2 regions of the Pseudoalteromonas sp. BMB genome follow, and region 1 is predicted to be linked to the other one. Evidence: predicted binding sites of a transcription regulator. Region 1 holds the regulator's gene; the other holds the start of a gene.
What was found. The regulator LexA, encoded in region 1, represses DNA repair genes until DNA is damaged. The targets are predictions, from matches to a motif close to TACTGTATNNNNATACAGTA.
Positions count from the first base shown of each region.

Region 2: BB427_RS12385 (DNA topoisomerase III) is a predicted target of LexA. The motif match lies at 2,699-2,718, and genes of this name have one in related genera.

Region 1 is NZ_MBQA01000210.1:53,085-57,981, forward strand. It holds gene BB427_RS22215 (cytochrome c oxidase assembly protein) at 1-549, opposite strand, end outside; gene ctaD (cytochrome c oxidase subunit I) at 549-2,123, opposite strand; gene coxB (cytochrome c oxidase subunit II) at 2,123-3,265, opposite strand; gene lexA (transcriptional repressor LexA) at 3,626-4,240, opposite strand.
Region 2 is NZ_MBQA01000163.1:1,023-5,919, reverse strand. It holds gene BB427_RS12395 (Na+/H+ antiporter subunit G) at 1-292, shown strand, start outside; gene BB427_RS12390 (methyl-accepting chemotaxis protein) at 510-2,624, shown strand; gene BB427_RS12385 (DNA topoisomerase III) at 2,728-4,650, shown strand; gene BB427_RS12380 (tetratricopeptide repeat protein) at 4,729-4,897, shown strand, end outside.

The DNA.
Region 1 (4,897 bases):
AGCTAGCATACTCAGTCCATCACTGTCTTGTTTGCTAACTCGCTCTGTAATATCAAACAACGTATATGAAAGTGTGAGTTCCTCAACATCACTTGGGAGCTCCGTATCTACATAAAACCTCAAGACAAACTCAACTTCTTCTTTGCCTTTCATTGGTTGCTGATCAAAACAAAAGCAGGCCATTTTGTGTAAATACTTTGCCGCTTTCCCTGGAGACACTGAAGGGATCGCTTGCAACACACGCTCACTATCACTCAAGTTTTTTGCAATGAATTTGACATCGGTTAGCTTACCGGGTTGAACTCTAACCGAATGCTCGACTGCATCGACCTTAAATGGCGCCTGGCTTTGACTATGCGTTGTGAAGCTCACATCTACTTGTCGACTTTGTGCAATTGACTCGCTCTGCTTTGCGATTTCCATGGATGGCTTACCATTTAGGCCTGTGACATCACAAAAAACGTCATATAGAGGAACCAGTGCAAAGGCAAAAGCAAACATACCTAGCGTCAACAAAATAAGCTTCTTAAGCAGGCGACCATGTTGCATTACTTAATCTCCGGTGGCGTTGAAAAGGTATGATAAGGAGCCGGAGATGGTACTTGCCACTCTAATCCCTCAGCCCCATCCCATACTTTCCCAGAGGCCTGCTCTCCACCTTTTATACATTTATAAACCACTGCAACAAACAACAGTTGAGAAAGACCGAATGCAAACCCTCCGATACTAATGATCGCGTTAAAATCAGCGAACTGTAGAGCATAATCAGGGATCCGCCTTGGCATGCCAGCAAGACCAACAAAGTGCATTGGGAAAAACAATACGTTCACACTAACCAAGGAGAGCCAAAAGTGAAATTTAGCCAATTTGATATCAAACATGTGCCCTGTCCACTTTGGTAACCAATAATATGCGGCGGCCATTATTGAGAATATAGCTCCCGTAACTAACACGTAATGGAAATGCGCGACAACGAAGTAGGTATCGTGATATTGGAAATCTGCAGGCGTAATTGCTAACATCAAACCGGAAAATCCGCCAATTGTGAAAAGTACGATAAACGCAATGGCAAAAAGCATGGGTACCTCAAAACTAATAGCACCTCGCCACATTGTCGCTACCCAATTAAAAACCTTAACGCCAGTGGGCACTGATATGAGCATAGTTGCATACATAAAAAACAACTCACCAGCTAAAGGCATGCCCGTAGTAAACATATGATGAGCCCAAACGACGAACGATAACAGAGCGATTGAAGCGGTTGCATAAACCATTGATGCATAGCCAAACAGTTTCTTTCTTGAAAATGTCGGTACTATCGTAGAAATTATGCCGAAGGCAGGTAATATCATGATGTACACTTCAGGATGACCAAAGAACCAGAATATATGCTGGAACATAACAGGATCACCACCACCTGCTGCATCAAAAAAGCTCGTTCCAAAGAACTTATCAGTCAATACCATAGTCACAGCGCCAGCGAGTACGGGCATAACAGCAATCAGAAGAAATGCAGTTATCAGCCAAGTCCAGACAAACAAAGGTAACTTCATCCATGTCATACCTGGAGCTCTAAGATTGACGATGGTCACGATAACGTTGATAGCACCCATAATAGAGCTAATTCCCATTATATGGATCGCAAAAACAAAAAATGCAGTATTGTCATTGCTGTACGTTGTAGATAGTGGCGCATAAAAAGTCCAACCGAAAGCAGGCCCGCCGCCTTCCAAAAATAACGACATCAGTAAAATTGCAAATGCAAAGGGTAGTATCCAAAAACTCCAGTTATTCATTCTCGGTAACGCCATATCAGGAGCACCAATCATCATTGGGATCATCCAGTTGGCAAGACCAGTAAATGCGGGCATTACTGCGCCAAATACCATTATTAGTCCATGTACTGTCGTCATTTGATTAAAAAAATGCGGATCTACAAGCTGTAACCCAGGTTGGAAAAGCTCGGCGCGGATCACCATCGCCATAGCACCACCAATTAAAAACATGGTTAGTGAGAACAATAAATACAGTGTTCCAATGTCTTTATGATTGGTAGTAAACAGCCAGCGCTTGAAGCCTTTTGGAGCTGTATGGTGTGAATGTTCTTCTACGATGGCACTCATTACTTACCCTCCTCTAATGCATCTATCTCACGCTGTATTTGGCTTGGCTGAATAACATCGCCGGTGTCATTACCCCAGCTATTTCTTTTATAGGTGATAACTCCCGCAATCTGCTTGATTGTTAATTGCTTTGCGAAAGATTGCATAGCAGTTCCTGGTCGACCTAAAAGTAGAATATCTATATGAGCTTTAATATCTCCAGTGACGACTTTACTCCCTTTCATTGCAGGGAAGACACCTGGTAGCCCAAGCCCAGTTGGTTGATGGCAAGCTGCGCAATAAGCCATGTAAGTTTGTTCACCAACCTCCATTAACTCTTCTTTCGAAAGGGTTTGTTGGGCAACTGCTTGTGACTCAGCCTCTGCTTTTGCTTTTTCAGCTTTAGCATCGTTGAGCCAACTATCAAATTTATCAGGGCTTACGGCCTCGACGACGACAGGCATAAAGCCATGATCTTTGCCACATAATTCAGCACATTGGCCTCTGTAAATTCCTTCATCGTTTACCTTTGTCCATGCCTCATTTATAAAGCCCGGATTGGCATCCTTCTTCACCGCAAAATCGGGCACCCACCAAGAATGGATGACATCATCTGAGGTCATTAAAAAGCGAACTTTCCTATCGGTGGGAATAACTAAATGCTTATCAACTTCAAGCAGGTAATTTTCATTTTTTTCTTTAAGATCACTAATTTCATCTTTCGAAGTAGAGAGCAAAGAATAGAACTCAACATCATGCCCCATATACTCATAGTGCCATTTCCACTGAGAGCCTGTGACCTTAATGGTCAGATCAGCTTTACTCGTGTCTTCCATAGCAATAAGCGTTTTTGTGGCAGGTATTGCCATACCAATGAGTATCAGGAAAGGAATTGCAGTCCAAAGTATTTCCACTTTGGTGCTTTCATGAAATTGCGCTGCAACAACGCCTTTTGACTTTCTGTGTTTTATAAGCGCCCAAAACATAACCCCAAATACAATAACCCCAATGACGCAACATATTAGAAATATGGTCATGTGAAGCTCATACACTTGATGACTAATGTCTGTAACACCTTGCCTCATATTGTAAGCGCTGTTAGCAAGTGAGGGCATGGCGATTAGCACTGCGATGAATGCTACAACTAATCGACAAATTTTCATTTGACGTCTCCTTCAAGACAACTCGCGGTTGTCTTTTGTTATTATTGGATGACTGTCATATTGTCTATTTGTACATAGACTTACTGCACGACTATTAACCAATTAGTCAAAAAACAAACAAATTGCAAGATTTTTGAGAAGACCGACTTTAGAATCAAAACTGGGGACTATAGGGGGTAAAACAAAGAATGATGAAAAATAGTGTATAAAGATCAGAAAACTAAAAATATTACTAAATGATTAAAGTCACTATAATCATCCTACTTTCACATAGTTAGAAAAGTTAATTACCACTTTTTAAACAAAATATAGTTAAAGCAAGCGCAACTTTATATTTGACGCTACGCTCGCTCTCATAAACTACATCCAGTCAGCACTTCGGATAACGCCGACGGCTAACCCTTCAATGGAGAAATTTTGATGCTCAAGATCCACTTCAATCGCTTTAAACTCTTCATTCTCAGCATGCAATAAAACTTTCTTTCCTTTCTTTTCAAAGCGTTTAACAGTCACGTCCTCTTCTACACGAGCCACTATCACTTGGCCATTTTCAGCCAATTGAGTCCTGTGAACAGCTAGAAGATCACCATCCATAATGCCAATATCCTTCATGCTCATACCATTAACTCTCAAAAGATAATCAGCATTAGGTTTAAAAAAACTCGCATCTACATTAAAGTGGCTTTCCACATGTTGCTCTGCCAGGATAGGCTCGCCAGCAGCAACACGGCCAATAATAGGTAAACCAAGTTGTTCGGATTCATCCTCTACAAGTCGAATCCCTCGGCTTGCACCAGGAACCATTTCGATAACTCCCTTTTTTGCAAGCGCCTTAAGATGTTCTTCCGCTGCATTTGCACTCTTAAAACCCAAAGCATCTGCTATTTCTGCACGAGTTGGAGGCATGCCAGTATCTTTTATGAATACTTTTATTAATTCAAAGATTTGTTCTTGTCGTTTTGTTAGAGGACGCATTAACTGGTGTTCCATACAGTGGTTTATTTACTGTAAGTATATACAGCTCAAAAAAAATCGCAAATGTTTCTTTATTCGACATATTTTAAGTGTATTTGCTGATAGCATTAATTAGAGCAGCATTAAGCAAGAAACGAAGTCTGTGCCTCAGAGCTTAACCTACGACTCTACGTAATAAGAAATAGATTATTAAGATTTAGGGCTGATAAACCACCTCCCACTATGTTGCACTATGCTGATACTGTGGTGGGAGCGAGTTCACCTCGCGATGTGTTGATTGGCTTGCGAGGTTTTCTATATCTCAAATCTCTACACCCCAGACAGCAAAAAACCCGTCGCATTGCTGCAACGGGTTTTGATGTACATGGATGTTCGAATGTCGATGAAGTTCATGGATGAACGCTTTTCATCAACCTCTTATTTGGCCCTGGCTCGCTACGAAGTAGGATGTTCTCATTTTTTAAATAGAGAGTCACATGGGTAATCCACACTATCATCGACTGGAAACCTTAATTGCAAGCCATCGGTGGGTAAACCACCTACCATGTTGCACTGTGCTTATACTGTGGTGGGAGTGGAGCGCATTTACTTAGGTTTAGAAAACCTCGCGATGTGTTGATTGCCTTGCGAGGTTTTATATCTCTCAAATCTCTATAT
Region 2 (4,897 bases), on a different contig from region 1:
AGGTGGTGCGTTTGTATTGATAGGCTCTATTGGTCTTGTGAAAATGCCTGACTTTTTTATGCGTCTCCACGGTCCTACAAAAGCGACAACGCTTGGAATGGCGTGCTTATTGACCTCGGCAATGGTGTATTTCAGTACCACGACTGATGGCGTGAGTGTAAAGGAAATCTTGATTTCAATATTTTTGCTGCTCACCGCTCCCATCTCTGGATATATGCTGATTAAGTCAGCAATACATCACCGCTTGCCAAGCAATGAAAAGACGACTGGCAAAGACAAGATAAAAAAATAGTGCTTCGGCGCTATTTTTTTTATCCATCACTTTATAATTTATTCGTCAAAATACTTCGCCTAAGCATCATAAATTTCAGTACGTTATTAAATTTTTTGCTACAGTTAAAAAAGACTTCATAGTCGCCGATAAAAATAGGGGTCACTCGTTTTATCAAGTTGATGATGAACGTGCAGTGCAATTTGTTTGCATACTAAGTCTAAAAACTGGGAATGTTATGAAACAAGCTTCGATTAAAAACAAACTCTTATTCTTTGTAACAGCATTAGTAACGAGTTTGGTTGTTATATTAGTGACAACAATGTGGTTTCACCTTGCAGCAGAAAATACCAAGCAAAGTGAAGGGGTCCAACAAGCGATTTATGATGAAATATCCCAAGGCCTTATCGCTAAAGGTAATCAATATGGGCAACGTGTGGCTGGCTTTATCAATGAAGCCTATCGTGTTCCTTATACTTTGGCGGGTGTACTATCTCATACCGCCACACAGGATCCTCTGAGCCGTGAACAAGTACAAGAAATTGTCAATGGTGCGCTAAAGCAAAATCGCTTTGTGTCTTCTATGTATGCACAGTTTGAACCGAATGGTTACGATGGCAATGATGCCAGTAATCAAGGTGGTTCCAGTCACTCTGTGCCGGGCGCTGGTACCTTAGAGCTCTACTTTACTCAAGAAGCCAATGGTCCGATGCAACAAAAAGTTGAGTCGGCAGAAGAAAAATATGCCGATGCAATCAATGAATTTGGCCTACGAGAAGCCGAGTGGTATCTGTGCGCAAAAGATAAAATAGCGCCTTGTATCATGGAGCCCTATTTATATGAAATTTCTCCGGGCAACAAAATGCTGATGACCTCATTGACTACACCAGTCGTGGTCAATCGTCAATTTAGAGGCTTAGTGGGCGTGGATGTAAATTTGCCGATTTTTCAAACTATGGTCGACGAGCTCTCAAACTCGCTTTACTCAGGAGCCGCTAAGGTAACCTTGTTAAGTGAGCTGGGTCTTGTTGTGGGTTCTAGTCACTACAAGAATTTAGCCCGCCCACTTGCTGAGTCGACAAAGTCAGATAGGGCTGAGGTGTTAAAATCGCTGCACACAGGTTCTGGGATTAAAGAGCTTGGTGAAGATTTAGTCGTAGCAGTACCGATCAACATTGCGTTGCCAAATACCACTTGGTCTCTGGTAATCGAACTACCTAAGGCAATTGCACTTAGTTCTGCTACAACGCTGCAAAGTCAGCTGGAGGAGTCGACAAACTCCGTTGGTCGCTGGATGCTTATTATCGGTATTGTTATTGCTGTTATTGGCATTGCCATTGCGGTGGTATTAGTGAACACAATTATCGGGCCGCTTACGCATATTCAGGAGCGGGTAGAGAACTTAGCTTCTAGCGAAGGCGATTTAACGCATGAGCTAGAAGTGAGTCATCATGCTGAGTTGATTGCCTTGGCGCATGGCTTTAACCGCTTTACTGATAAACTACGAAAGATGATTGATGACCTCAAAGGTCTTGCTGAATCTTCCTATGAGCAGTCGCATCGAACAACAGAAGCCGCGATAAACATCAAAAACAAAGTCGCTAATCAGCATTTGGAAATAGATAGCGTAGTTACTGCAATTAACGAACTTAGTGCAACCGCTTCAGAGGTGGCTCGGGCGTCGGAAAAAGCGGCTGCAAGTACGAATCAGGCCGCTGATCAAGTTCAGCAAAGCGAGCAAAGTATCATTAAAACAACTGAAACGGTGCAATCAATGGCGGATCAAGTTATTGATGCAAAACAAGCGGTCGTGAAGGTATCTGAGCGCAGTAATGATATTTCCAAAATACTAGAAGTGATCAGAGCCATTGCAGAACAAACTAATTTACTGGCCTTAAACGCAGCAATTGAAGCGGCAAGGGCGGGGGAACAAGGGCGCGGCTTTGCGGTTGTTGCCGACGAAGTTCGAGCTTTGGCGTCAAAAACACAGGCCTCAACGGACGACATTAGTAAACTAATAGATAACCTCCAGAGTGAGGTCGCGAATTCAGGTCGGATCATTGAGAGTTCTGTGCAGTTAGGTGAAGACGCAGTGAGTTATTGCCAAGAATCAGCAAGGTTAATGAGTACCCTAGTTGCTGAGCTGACAAGCATTTCTAATGAAGTAACACAAATTGCGACGGCTGCGGAAGAGCAAAGTATGGTTACCGAAGAAATTAATACAAATACAACGGGCATTTCAGATGCCGCTGCTGAGCTTTCGAAGTTCGCAGATGAAGTTGAGCAAGCGGCCAGTTCAATGACGCTGATAGTTGAACAAAAACACAAGCAACTTAATTTATTAAGAACGTAAGTTTGTTGGTTCGCAAAGAGACTGGAGACAGTCTCTTTGCAGCTATGGTGTTTTTCGTCAAAATTCACTATGATAACTGTATCTATATACAGTTAAGCTAATCATGAAACTCTATATCGCAGAAAAACCCTCTTTAGGTCGAGCAATCGCCGATGTCTTACCAAAACCACATAAAAAACAAGATGGTTATATAGAAGTCGCGAATGGTGATGTGGTTTCTTGGTGCATAGGACACCTGTTGGAGCAAGCAGAACCTGAAGACTACGACGCCAAATACAAAAAATGGCAGTTTCATGATCTACCAATCGTGCCGACTCAATGGCAGTTCAAAGCAAAGCCAAAAACAAAAAAGCAGCTTAGCACTTTAAAAAAGTTACTCACAAAAGCCGATGAAATCTACCATGCTGGAGATCCTGATAGAGAAGGGCAATTGCTTGTGGACGAAGTATTTCAATTCGTAAATTTGCCAGAGCGGAAAAGAGCAACGATCCGACGCTTGTTGATCAGTGATTTAAACCCACAAGCTGTGAAAAAGGCTTTGGCTTCGACACGTTCTAATCAAGAATTTGTTCCTTTAAGTGTATCTGCACTTGCAAGAGCTAGAGCGGATTGGCTATTTGGGATGAATTTAACCAGAGCATTTACGTTGGCCGGGCAAAAAGCGGGAGTGAATACCGTTTTGTCGGTTGGCAGAGTGCAAACTCCGGTACTTGGTTTGGTTGTTAGAAGGGATTTAGAAATAGAGAACTTTGTATCTAAACCATTTTATGAGGTGATTGCACACATCAATAAACCAAATTGGGGTGTTTTTGAAGCTAAGTGGGTACCAAGTGAAGCATGTAAGCCCTATATGGACGAAGATGGGCGTGTTCTGGTTAAAGCCTTAGCCGAAAACGTTGCGGATCGGATCAGTCAAAAGCAAGCAACAATAAATAAGGTTGAAACGAAACCAAAAAAGATAAATCCGCCGCTACCCTATAACCTTTCTTCTTTGCAGATTGACGCAAATAAGCGCTACGGTTTATCGGCTCAGCAAGTGTTGGATATTTGTCAGGCACTCTATGAGAAACATAAACTGATCACTTACCCTAGATCTGATAACCGTTATCTACCACAAGAACATTGTGTTGAAAGAGAGCAAGTCATTGCGGCTGCCGAGCACAATCAGGGAATAGAAAGTAAGTTTATTAAGTTAGCTGATATGAACCTAAAAGGCGCGTGTTGGAATGACAAAAAGGTAGAAGCGCATCACGCTATCATTCCAACCACTAAAAAGCTCCGCAGTGCTCAGCTTGGGCATAGAGAATTGCAGGTCTATCAACTTATCTCTGTACAGTACCTTGCGCAATTCTTTCATCCCTACCGCTACAACGAAACTAAAGTGGAGTTGGAGATTAGTGGTGGTCAATTCAAAGCACAAGCGAAGCAAATAACAGATCAAGGATTCAAGATACTGTTTAAAGGTCATGAGGTAGAAAAAGAAAGCCTATTGCCGGAGTTACAGGTGGGAGAGCAACTTTTATGTGAGAGAGGTGAAGTTAAAGAAAAACAAACTCAGCCGCCAAAGCATTACACTGAAGCCACCTTATTAGGTGCAATGACAGGTATTGCGCGGTTTGTTTCCGATCAATCTATCAAAAAGGTATTGAAAGACACTGACGGGCTTGGCACTGAAGCAACGCGGGCCGGAATTATTGAGCTTTTGTTTAGACGGCAGTTTCTTAGACGAGAAGGTAAGACGATTTATTCTACGGCGCTGGGAAAAGCATTTATTCAAACCCTACCTGAGTCACTTTCATTACCAGACAGAACTGCGCTCTGGGAGTCATTGCTTGGAAAGATCGCCAATAAGGAAACGTCGTATAATCAATTTATGCAACCGCTTTGTGATGAGTTAGGTGGATTTATTGACAGCGCTCAGTCTATCAATACAAATGCACTGAAAGGTGTTCCTGTACCTGCATTTAAAAAACGTGGGGCAAGAAAGGGGAAATTTACCCGAAAGAGAAAGCCAAGCTCTACATAATTGTTTTCTTGGCTTGGTTGTAAATTCAGATAGTGTCACTATATCAACCATATTAATTACTCAGACAGAAAATAGAATATGAGCAATAAAATCCAACTAACCCCTGAAAACATTCAGCAAGTAATAACCGATCCAAATCCAGAGAAAGTGTTATTGCTGACCTTTTATAGCAATCAAAATCCTGAATGTGTTCAGCAAGACCAGATATTGGAGAGGATAGCGGCAGCTTATAGTGAGCATATAACCG